Regions from separate parts of the Pseudomonas sp. GP01-A4 genome, predicted to be linked through region 2. Evidence: riboswitches for the same ligand, from Rfam matches in the RefSeq annotation. Region 2 holds a riboswitch; the other holds the start of a gene.
What was found. Region 2 has a riboswitch for cobalamin ahead of cobO (cob(I)yrinic acid a,c-diamide adenosyltransferase). Riboswitches for the same ligand answer to the same signal wherever they lie in the genome.

Region 1 (5,823 bases), on a different contig from region 2:
CGAGTTGGCGCAAGTGGTCGCCATGATCCTGCAGGTGACGCTCAAGAATCAGGTTCGCCGACTGGAAGCCGATGCGCCAGGCAGTGGTGGTGGGCAGGTTGCGCACATCCACCGAGAAAAAGTTACGACCGGTAGGCAACACGTCCAGACGGCCCCGGCTCGGCGCGCCGCTGGGCCCGGCCGGGACGAAGCGCCCGCTCAAGGCATCCAGCAACCCGCGCATTTCCGCCGGGCCGCAGGCATCCAGGCGTGGCGCGACGACGATGCGCAAGCTCTCGATCACCGCCTTGACGTCTTCCCAGCCGGGCTCTTCAAGCTGCTCCACGGCACCTTCCAGCGCCTGCTCGATCAAGCGCGCGGCATACAGCTCCAGGCGTTCACGGGTGTCGCCGGCGGTGCGCCACAACTGCGTGTCGATCTTCTGCAACACCACTGGCCGGCGCCCCGTCCACGGCTCGGCCAGGGCGCAGTCCAGCGGATCGAAGCCCAGGTCGAAGGCCTTGGCCAATACCCGCAGCAGGCTCGATTGCGGCCCCCGCCCATCGCCACGCGGAATACGCAACAACGCCAGCAAGGTGTCGATGCGCAAGCGGCCCTCGGGTGACTCGCCGAAAATGTGCAGGCCATCGCGAATCTGCGACTCCTTCAAGTCACACAGGTAGGTGTCCAGGCGCGGCAGCCAGATCGCCGCATCGGCGTCGCTGTCGAGGTTTTCGTCCAGGGCCAGTTCCTGGTCGATGCGGGTTTCGCGCACCAGCTTGAGGATGTCCTTTTGCAGCTCGCGGGCACGCCGTGGGTCGAGCAGTTGTGCCTCGTAATACTCGTCAGCCAGCAACTCCAGGTCGCGCAGCGGCCCATAGGTTTCGGCGCGGGTCAGCGGCGGCATCAGGTGGTCGATGATCACGGCCTGGGTGCGGCGCTTGGCCTGGGCGCCCTCGCCCGGGTCATTGACGATAAACGGGTAGATATTCGGCAGCGGCCCCAGTAGTGCGTCGGGCCAGCAGTTCTCGGAAAGCCCGACGCCCTTGCCCGGCAGCCATTCCAGGTTGCCGTGCTTGCCAACGTGGATCACGCCGTGGGCGCCGTAGGTGTGGCGCAACCAGAAGTAGAACGCCAGGTAGCCATGGGGCGGCACCAGGTCCGGGTCGTGATAGACCGCACTCGCGTCCACCTGGTAACCCCGGGCCGGCTGGATGCCGACGAAGGTCAGGCCCAAACGCAGGCCCGCGATCATCATGCGGCCGTCGCGGAACATCGGATCGCTATGAGGTGTACCCCAGCGTGCCAACACGGCCTGGCGATTGGACTCGGGCAAGCGGTTGAACATCGCCTCGTAGTCATCCAGCGCCAGGCTCTGATGACACGGACGCAAGTCGAGGCTGTCCAGGTCGTTGCTGACGCCGCCCAAGAGCGCCTGGATCAGTGCCGTTCCGCTTTCCGGCAGCTCGTCCGGCAGCGGATAACCTTGGATTTTCAGTGCCCGCAGGATATTCAGCGCGGCGGCTGGGGTGTCGAGACCCACGCCGTTGCCGATACGTCCGTCCCGGGTCGGGTAGTTGGCGAGGATCAGCGCGATACGCTTTTCGCCATTCGGCACCCTCGCCAGTTCGACCCAGCGCCGCGCCAGTTCGGCGACAAAATCCATGCGCTCCGGCTGTGCGCGATAGCACACCACATCGGACTGGCTGCGCTCACTGCGCCAGGCCAGGTCCTTGAAGCTGATGGGCCGGCTGATGATGCGCCCGTCCAGTTCCGGCAACGCGATGTGCATCGCCAGGTCCCGTGGGCCGAGGCCTTGCTCGCTGGCCTGCCAGCCGGGCTCGTTGTCCTGGGCGCAAATCGCCTGGATCACCGGGATATTGCGGCGAAACGGCCGCAGGTGCGGCGCTTCAGGGCTGGACTGGGCAAAACCGGTGGTGTTCAGAATCACCGAGGCGTGCACTTCGTCCAGCAAATCCTCGACCACGGTCAGGCAGCCGGGCTCTTTCAAACTGGCCACCGCCATCGGCAGCGGGTTGAGACCCGCGGCCTGCAAGCGCTGGCAAAAAACATCGATAAAGCCGGTGTTGGCCGCCTGCAAATGGGAGCGGTAGAACAGCACCGCCGCCACGGGAAAATCAGCTTGCCAGTCAGCCTGCCAATCGTTGAGACGGGCATTGGCTTTATGCGGGTGATAAATCGCCGTGCGCGGCAGGGTTTGCGGCTCGCTCCAGGCGTAATCGCGGCCAAGGTAGCCGGCGGCCAGGCAACGATAGAAATCCAGCGCATTCCCCAAACCACCCTGGCGCAGGAAGTGCCAGAGCCGGTCACGTTCCTCGGCGCCCACGGTGCTGAGGCCACTGAGTTCCGGGTCCGGGCGATCATCCCCCGGCACCAGGATCAGCTGCACGCCGCGCTCGGCCAACTCCACCAGGCGCTCGATACCGTAGCGCCAATAACCGATGCCGCCGTGCAGCGAAATCAGGATGACCTTGGCGTGGCGCAGCACTTCATCGACATACAGGTCGACCGAAGCATGGTTCTGCACCTGCATCGGGTTCGCCAGGCGCAGGCTCGGGTAATCCTCGGGCAACTGCTGGGCCGCTTCGGCCAGCAGCGCCAGGCTGGAATCACCGCTGCACAGGATCACCAACTCGGCGGGGGTTTGCCCAAGGTCGGCGATGTTGTCATCCGAAACGAAACCGCCGGGCTGGGTCCTGAGCAGATGCATGGTTTAAACGCTGAGGGCAGCGCGCAGTTGCGCTTCGAGCAACGCGGCGTCGAGTTCCTGGCCGATCAGCACCAGGTGCGTGGCGCGCGGCTCATCGGCGCGCCAGGCGCGGTCGAAGTGCTTGTCGAAACGCGTGCCCACGCCCTGGATCAGCAGGCGCATCGGCTTGTTCGGAATCGCCGCGAAGCCCTTGACCCGCAGGATGCCGTGCTTGACCACCAGTTGGGTCAGGGCGTCCAGCAGCAGGCTTTCGTCGGCCTGGGGCAGTTCGATGGAGATGGAGTCGAAGGCATCGTGGTCGTGGTCGTCTTCACCTTCGTGGTGATGATCGTGATGGCTGTGGCGGCCATCGATGTGTTCTTCCGAGCCCGCGCCCAGGCCGATCAATACGTCCAGCGGCAGGCGACCGCTGCTGGCTTCGATGATTTTGACCGCCGGCGGCAGTTCTTCTGCCACTTCCAGGCGCACACGGGCCAGGTCTTCAGGGCTGATCAGGTCGGACTTGTTGAGGATCACCAGGTCGGCGCTGGCCAATTGGTCAGCGAACAGCTCGTGCAGGGGGGATTCGTGGTCCAGGTTCGGGTCGAGCTTGCGCTGGGCGTCAACCTGGTCCGGGAAGGCGGCGAACGTGCCGGCGGCCACGGCTGGGCTGTCGACCACGGTGATCACGGCGTCAACGGTGCAGGCACTGCGGATTTCCGGCCACTGAAACGCCTGGACCAAGGGTTTTGGCAGGGCCAGGCCCGAGGTTTCGATGAGGATATGGTCGAGGTCGCCGCGACGGGCCACCAGTTCGCGCATCACCGGGAAGAACTCTTCCTGGACCGTGCAGCACAGGCAGCCATTGGCCAATTCGTAGACGCGGCCGTTCGCCTCTTCTTCGGTACAGCCGATGGAGCATTGCTTGAGGATTTCACCGTCAATGCCCAGCTCGCCGAACTCGTTGACGATCACCGCGATGCGGCGCCCCTGGGCGTTATCCAGCATGTGGCGCAGCAAGGTGGTCTTGCCCGAGCCGAGGAAGCCGGTAACGATGGTGACGGGGAGTTTGGCCAGTGTTTTCATCGGATGCCCTTTGGGGCGGGCATACGGGACGAGTGGCCCTGCGCAGGTGCGCAGAAGCAGAATTCGCCACCGGATCACCCCGCCCGGTTGAAGTAGAAAATCGGTTGCGAGGCAGGTCTCCTGGCTTGGGGCTTGCCGGCGGTGATGCCGGCGCTGGCTGCGCCTTCCCGCCTTGTTCAGGCAGTGGCGTGGCAGTCAGATAAACCCTTTACAGTTGCGGGGGCAGCCGCGGCATTGACCGCGTTCCCTTCTTAGCTTCGGCCTGGGCCGAAGAACCTCGAAGGTGCAAGGCTACGCAGTGCGCGGGGACGGGTCAATGTCCGAGCGTTTGGCACTAAGCAGCGCCAGGCGCTCCAGCATGCCTTCGCTCGCCGCCGGCCCGGCCTGGACGCTGCATTGCTCGACGGACACACGCGCACCGTCGGCGTCCACCACCGCCACTTCCACCGGGCGCCGGGTTTTCCGGTCGACCAATTGCAGACTTTCACCTTCGTTGGCGAAATGGCGGTTGCCCCAGCCGATGAACGCCATGATCACCACCCGGAAATCCTCGCCAACCGGCGTCGGTACGTACTCGAAACGGGGCGGCCGCTCGCTGTATTGCCGGCGCTCCAGCAGCCCCGCTTCCACCAGGCTGTTGAGCCGGCGGGTGAGCATATTCGGAGCGATTTCCAGGCTCTGGGAAAACTCGTCAAAACGCCGCAACCCTTGCAGCGCGTCGCGCATGATCAGGATGCTCCACCACTCGCCTACCCGTTCCACTCCACGGGCTACCGGGCATTCGGCATTCACCAGCGACTTACGTTGCATTGCAGTTCCTCTGTGGGGCGGCTACAGAAATTTCAGCTATCGGATGTTACTTTCATAATGATAGTTTCGTCCATGCATTGCTACCAACCTGAAATTTGCGGAGCTAAGCGATCATGAGTAAGCGAATTGTTGTGACCGGCATGGGTGCAGTGACACCGCTGGCAACCGGCGTGGAACAGACCTGGAAGCGCCTGCTGGCCGGTGAATCCGGGATTCGCAGGCTACCCGAGGCATTGATCGGCGACCTGGCAATCAGCATCGGCGGCCAAGTGTTGGACCGCATCCAGGACCCTGAAGCCGGCTTTGACCCGGACACTGTCATCCCGGCCAAGGAACAACGCAAGATGGACCGGTTCATCGTGTTTGCCCTGGCCGCCGCGCAAGAGGCCTTGGCCCAGGCGGGTTGGAGTCCGCAAACGCCCTCGCAGCAGGAACGTACCGCGACAATCATCGCCTCCGGCGTGGGTGGTTTTCCCGCGATTGCCGAGGCCGTTCGTACGGCTGACAGCAAAGGGCCTCGCCGCCTGTCGCCGTTCACGATCCCGTCATTCCTCGGCAACATGGCGGCCGGGCACGTGTCGATCCAGCATCAACTGAAAGGTCCGCTGGGCTCCCCCGTCACTGCCTGCGCCGCCGGCGTACAGGCGATTGGTGATGCTGCGCGAATGATCCGTGCCGGCGAAATCGACATCGCCGTGTGTGGCGGCGCCGAAGCCTGTATCCACCGGGTCAGCCTCGGCGGTTTTGCTGCGGCGCGTGCGCTGTCCAGCGATTACAACGACACGCCGGCATTGGCTTCCCGCCCGTTTGATCAAGGCCGCGACGGGTTTGTGATGGGCGAAGGTGCCGGGCTGTTGGTGATCGAGGAACTGGAGCATGCATTGGCTCGCGGGGCGACGCCTATCGCAGAGCTGGTGGGCTACGGCACCAGCGCCGACGCCTATCACATGACCTCGGGCCCGGAAGATGGCTCGGGTGCACGCAGGGCAATGGAACTGGCGATCGCGCAGGCAGGGATCAGCGCCGCACAGATCCAGCACTTGAACGCCCACGCCACGTCGACCCCCGTAGGCGACAACGGCGAACTGGCAGCGATCAATACGCTGTTCGGAGCCGATTCCAGTGTGGCTATCAGCGCAACGAAGTCGGCGACTGGCCACTTGCTGGGCGCAGCGGGCGGGATCGAGGCGATCTTCACCGTGCTCGCCCTGCGCGACCAGATTGCCCCGGCCACCCTC
Region 2 (5,823 bases):
TCGACCTCGGCCCGCCTAATTCTTCTCGTTTGCGCCGCGCTGCTCAGCGCCTGCGCAAGTCGTCCTCCGCCTGCTCCCGTGGCCGTCAAGCCCAAGCCGGTGTTCAACACCTATGCCACCCAAAGTTTCTCGCCTGCGGCCGAAGACGTGCTTTTTCGTGCGCTGGGCCTGGTCGGCACGCCTTATCGTTGGGGCGGCAACACGCCGGACTCGGGGTTTGATTGCAGTGGCTTGATCGGTTTCGTCTACCGTGACGCGGCGGGCATCTCCTTGCCACGTACCACCCGCGAGCTGATCGTGATGCGCGCCCAGGACGTGAGCGAAAACAACCTGCAGACCGGCGACCTGATTTTCTTCGCCACCGGTGGCGGCTCGCAGGTCAGCCACGCCGGGATCTACGTGGGAGAAGGGCGCTTTGTGCATGCGCCGCAAACTGGCGGTACGGTGAAGCTGGACACGCTGTCCAAAGCCTATTGGCAAAACGCCTACCTGAGCGCCAAGCGTGTGTTGCCAGCCGAGCACCTGGCACGAAACCCCTAGGAAAACACGAAACCAAATGTGGGAGCGGGCTTGCTCGCGAATGCGGTGGATCAGTCGACAACAAGCTGACTGACACACTGCATTCGCGAGCAAGCCCGCTCCCACATTTGTTTTGCGGTGTTTGCGAAGCTGGCTATTTAGCCGCCGACACTCGCCACACCTTGTTCCCCACGTCATCCGCCACCAGCAAATCCCCCTGCTTGTCGATCACCACGCCGACCGGGCGGCCCATGGCTTTCTCATCGCTATTGAGGAACCCGGTCAGCACATCCACCGGCTGGCCTTTGGGTTTGCCGCCTTCAAACGGCACGAAGATCACCTTGTAGCCACTGTGTGGCTTGCGGTTCCACGAACCATGCTGGCCGATAAACGCGCCATTGCTGAATTGCGCCGGTAACTTGCTGCCATCAGCAAAGGTCAGTCCCAGCGAGGCTGTGTGCGGGCCGACTGCATAATCCGGGGCAATCGCCTTGGCCACCAGGTCCAGGTTCTGCGGTGTGACCCGCACATCCACGTGCTGCCCGTAGTAACTGAATGGCCAACCGTAGAAGGCGCCATCCTTGACCGAGGTGATGTAGTCCGGCACCAGGTCGCTGCCGATTTCATCGCGCTCATTCACCGCCGTCCACAGCCTGCCGCTTTGCGGTTCCCAAGCCATGCCGTTGGGGTTGCGCAGGCCGGAGGCGAAGATACGGTGCTGGCCGGTAGCACGGTCCACTTCCCAGATCGCGGCGCGGCCTTGTTCGGCTTCCAGGCCGTTTTCCGCGACGTTGCTGTTGGAGCCCACGCTGACGTACAACTTGCTGCCGTCCTGGCTGGCGACCACGTTCTTGGTCCAGTGATGGTTGATACTGCCGCCCGGCAAGTCGGTCACCGTGGTGCCGGCTTCCTTGATCGAGGTTTCGCCTGGCTGATAGGGGAAGCGCAGCAGCTTGTCCGAATCGGCCACATACAGGTCGCTGCCCACCAGTGTCATGCCGAACGGCGAGTTCAGGTTCTCCAGGAACACCGTGCGGGTTTCGGCTATGCCGTCGTGGTCGGCGTCCCGCAGCAGGGTGATGCGGTTGGGGCTCGGCACGGCGGCCCCGGCGCGGCCCATGACTTTCTCCATCACCCAGCCACGAATACCCTTGGAATCGTCCGGCTTGGGTGGCGCATTGGTTTCTGCCACCAGCACATCGCCATTGGGCAGCACATACAGCCAGCGCGGATGGTCCAGGCCTTCGGCAAACGCCGCTACTTGAGTGCCTGCCGCCGCCGTTGGCTTGGTGCCTTCGGGCCAGCCGATGGCCGGGGCGATATTCACCGTGGGGATCAGGGTTTTATTCGGTTCCGGCAGTTTGGGCGAGGGCCCGGTGCCGTCGGACACTTGCAGGGTAGAGCTTTCGCCGCAGGCGGCGAGGGTGCCGGCGAGCATGATCAGTAGGGCAAGTCGGGTCTTGTGCATGGTTTTCTCCTTAATACCTGTAGCGGTAGAGGCGCGCAGCGGCCCGATGGTTCACGCGCATGTCCGGCTTTAATTGACGCTCCACCCCCAACCCACTAACCTTCGCGGCTTGTTTCAGGTGCTCTGTGGCGTACGCGCCGACTGAGTGAAACAGGGAAGCCGGTGAGTGAGCGCATTTTTCTACAGTGCTGCCACGATCCCGGCGCTGCCCCCGCAACGGTAAATGAGTCAAGACGGTGCCTTAAGCCACTGTATCGCCCGCGATATGGGAAGGCGCACCTTCGGCATCCAATGCCACTCATGAGCCCGGAGACCGGCCTGATCCATCCAACAGCATCACGGTGGGCGATGCTTGGCTGTCTGTATGTGTCTTTTTCCTGCCCGCCGTTTTTGTCCAGCCCCAACGGAGAGCTGCCATGACTGAATCCCCCGATCGTGACGAACGCCACCTGGCGCGCATGCTGCGCAAAAAAGCCGTGATTGACGAGCGCATTGCCAATTCACCGAACGAGTGCGGGTTGCTGCTGGTGCTTACCGGCAATGGCAAAGGCAAGAGCAGCTCGGCCTTTGGCATGCTCGCCCGGGCCATGGGCCACGGCATGCAGTGTGGCGTGGTGCAGTTCATCAAGGGCCGCAACAGCACTGGCGAAGAACTGTTCTTCCGCCGTTTCCCCGAGCAGGTGCGCTTCCACGTGATGGGCGAAGGTTTTACCTGGGAAACCCAGGACCGTGCCCGCGACATCGTGGCCGCCGAAGCCGCCTGGGCGGTCTCCCGGGAAATGCTGCAGAACCCGGCCATCGGCCTGGTGGTGCTGGATGAACTGAACATCGCCCTCAAGCACGGCTACCTCGACCTGGACCAGGTACTCAGCGACCTGCAGGCCCGCCCCCCGATGCAACACGTGCTGGTCACCGGCCGTGGCGCGAAACCCGAATTGATCGAAATGGCCGACACCGTGACTGAAATGGGCATGCTCAAGCATGCATTCCAGGCGGGTATCAAGGCGCAGAAAGGCATCGAACTTTGAATCAGCCCCGTCACTGTCCTGCTGTGCTGATCGCCGCACCGGCGTCCGGCCAGGGCAAAACCACCGTCACCGCCGCGCTCGCCCGTTTGCACCGCAACCTGGGGCGCAAGGTGCGAGTGTTCAAATGCGGCCCGGACTTTCTCGACCCGATGATCCACGAGCGCGCCAGTGGTGCGCCGGTCTATCAATTGGACATGTGGATGGTCGGCGAGCAGGAAAGTCGCCGATTGCTGTGGGAAGCGGCGGGGGAAGCCGACCTGATCCTGATCGAAGGCGTGATGGGCCTGTTCGACGGCACGCCGTCCAGCGCCGACCTGGCGCGGCATTTTGGCGTGCCGGTACTGGCGGTCATCGATGGCACGGCCATGGCCCAGACCTTCGGTGCCCTGGCATTGGGCCTGGCGCGTTACCAGCCGGACCTGCCGTTTGCCGGCGTGCTGGCCAACCGCGTCGGCACGCTGCGCCATGCGCAACTGCTTGAAGGCAGCCTGACCGAAGGCCTGCGCTGGTACGGCGCACTGTCCCGGGAAACCGGGATCGAATTGCCCAGCCGCCACCTTGGCCTGGTGCAGGCCAGCGAATTGAACGACCTCGACTTGCGCCTCGACGCCGCCGCCCAGGCCCTGGGCAGCAGCTGTGAGGTAGCGCTGCCACCGCCGGTGGAATTCGCTGCGCCCGAGGTGATCGAGGCCCAACCGTTGCTGGCCGGCGTGCGCATCGCCGTGGCCCGCGACGAAGCCTTCGCGTTTACCTACGGCGCCAGCCTCGACCTGTTGCGAGCGATGGGCGCCGAGCTGCGCTTCTTCTCGCCGATTCGTGACCGTGCATTGCCCGAAGCTGACAGCCTCTACCTGCCCGGCGGTTATCCGGAATTGCATCACCAGGCGCTGTCGGAAAATACCGCGATGCTCGACGCCATCCGCGCCCACCACACTGCTGGCAAGCCACTGCTGGCCGAATGCGGCGGCATGCTCTATCTGCTGGACTCACTCACCGATGTCGACGGCACCCGTGCCGAACTGGTCGGCCTGCTCCAGGGCGACGCCGTGATGCAAAAGCGTCTGGCGGCACTGGCCCTGCAAAACGTCGAACTGCCCGAAGGCCTCTTGCGCGGTCACACCTACCATCACTCGCTGACCAGCACCGAGTGGCAGCCGATTGCCCGGGGCCTGAGCCCGAATGGCGGGCGCGGTGCCGAGGCGGTTTATCGTCAGGGCCGGATGACGGCTTCCTATGTGCACTTTTACTTCCCGTCCAACCCGATGGCGGTGGCTGCCTTGTTTGCGCCAAGCCTTGAGACTGCCATCGCAGGCAAGCCCGCTCCCACAGTTGACCGAGTTGAAACGCAATCTACTGTGGGAGCGGGCTTGCCCGCGATGAGGCCATGACTGACAACGCCTTTCCGGAAGCCGACCGCGAAGCCGTCTACCGTGCCATCGCCGAACGCCGCGACATGCGGCACTTCAGCGGTGGCAGCGTGGCGCCGCAATTGCTCCATCGCCTGCTGCAAGCCGCGCACCAGGCGCCGAGCGTCGGCTTGATGCAGCCCTGGCGTTTTATCCGCATCAGCGACCGCAACCTGCGCGGCCAGATCCAGCAGCTAGTGGAAGAAGAACGCGTACGCACCGCCGAGGCTCTCGGCGAGCGCTCCGATCAGTTCATGAAGCTCAAGGTCGAAGGCATCAACGACTGCGCCGAAGTGCTGGTGGCTGCCTTGATGGACGACCGCGAGCGGCATATCTTCGGGCGCCGCACCTTGCCGGAAATGGACATGGCATCGTTGTCCTGTGCGATTCAGAATCTATGGCTGGCGGCTCGTGTCGAAGGGCTGGGCATGGGCTGGGTCTCGCTGTTCGAGCCCCAGGCCCTGGCCGATCTGCTGGGCCTGCCGCCCGGTGCCAAGCCGTTGGCCGTGTTGTGCCTGGGCCCGGTGGCCGAGTTCTACCCGGCACCGATGTTGCAGCTCGAAGGCTGGACCGAACCACGGCCGCTGAGTGACATGTTGTACGAGAATGTTTGGGGAGTGAGTCAATGAGTGTGGCCTTGCTGAGTGTCGCTGCCGTGGCGCTGGATGCGCTGCTGGGCGAGCCCAGGCGCTGGCATCCGCTGGTGGCGTTCGGTAATTTTGCCGGGCGTATCGAGCAGCGTTTCAACTCCGGCGGCCGTGGCTGGCGCAGCCATGGCGTTACCGCATGGGTGATTGCGGTGGTGCCGCTGACCCTGTTGGCCACGGCCCTCTCGTGGGCGCCTTACATCGGTTGGGTCCTGGAAATCCTCGCGCTGTATTGCGCCCTCGGCATGCGCAGCCTCGGCGAACACGTGCTGCCGGTGGCGCAAGCGTTACGCAGTGATGATCTGGACGAGGCCCGCAAGCGTGTCAGCTATCTGGTGAGCCGCCAGACCAGCGAGCTGGATCGCACCGAAGTCGCCCGTGCAGCCACCGAATCGGTGCTGGAAAACGGCAGCGACGCGGTATTTGCCGCCTTGTTCTGGTTTGTGGTCGCTGGCGTGCCCGGCGTGGTGCTCTATCGTCTGAGCAACACCCTGGACGCTATGTGGGGCTATCGCAATGAGCGCTTTGAACGTTTTGGCTGGGCCGCGGCGAAGATTGACGACGTGCTCAACTACATTCCCGCACGCCTGGTGGCGTTGACCTACGCGCTGCTGGGCAAAACCCGCCTGGCTCTCAAATGCTGGCGCACCCAGGGCCCGACCTGGGACAGCCCCAACGCCGGCCCGGTGATGGCTGCGGGTGCCGGTGCCCTTGGCGTGGAGTTGGGCGGTGCAGCGATTTATCACGGTGAGCTG

Region 1: linked by a shared signal. The riboswitch ahead of cobW (cobalamin biosynthesis protein CobW) and the one ahead of cobO (cob(I)yrinic acid a,c-diamide adenosyltransferase) in region 2 are both predicted to bind cobalamin.

What each region holds. Positions count from the first base shown of each region.
Region 1 is NZ_JBYSWF010000057.1:40,767-46,589, forward strand. It holds gene cobN (cobaltochelatase subunit CobN) at 1-2,710, opposite strand, end outside; gene cobW (cobalamin biosynthesis protein CobW) at 2,714-3,775, opposite strand; cobalamin riboswitch at 3,869-4,070, opposite strand; gene AC3WKX_RS26055 (winged helix-turn-helix transcriptional regulator) at 4,067-4,585, opposite strand; gene fabF (beta-ketoacyl-ACP synthase II) at 4,699-5,823, shown strand, end outside.
Region 2 is NZ_JBYSWF010000018.1:2,693-8,515, reverse strand. It holds gene AC3WKX_RS12990 (C40 family peptidase) at 1-540, shown strand, start outside; gene AC3WKX_RS12985 (PQQ-dependent sugar dehydrogenase) at 674-1,987, opposite strand; cobalamin riboswitch at 2,087-2,323, shown strand; gene cobO (cob(I)yrinic acid a,c-diamide adenosyltransferase) at 2,404-3,015, shown strand; gene AC3WKX_RS12975 (cobyrinic acid a,c-diamide synthase CobB) at 3,012-4,403, shown strand; gene bluB (5,6-dimethylbenzimidazole synthase) at 4,400-5,050, shown strand; gene cbiB (adenosylcobinamide-phosphate synthase CbiB) at 5,047-5,823, shown strand, end outside.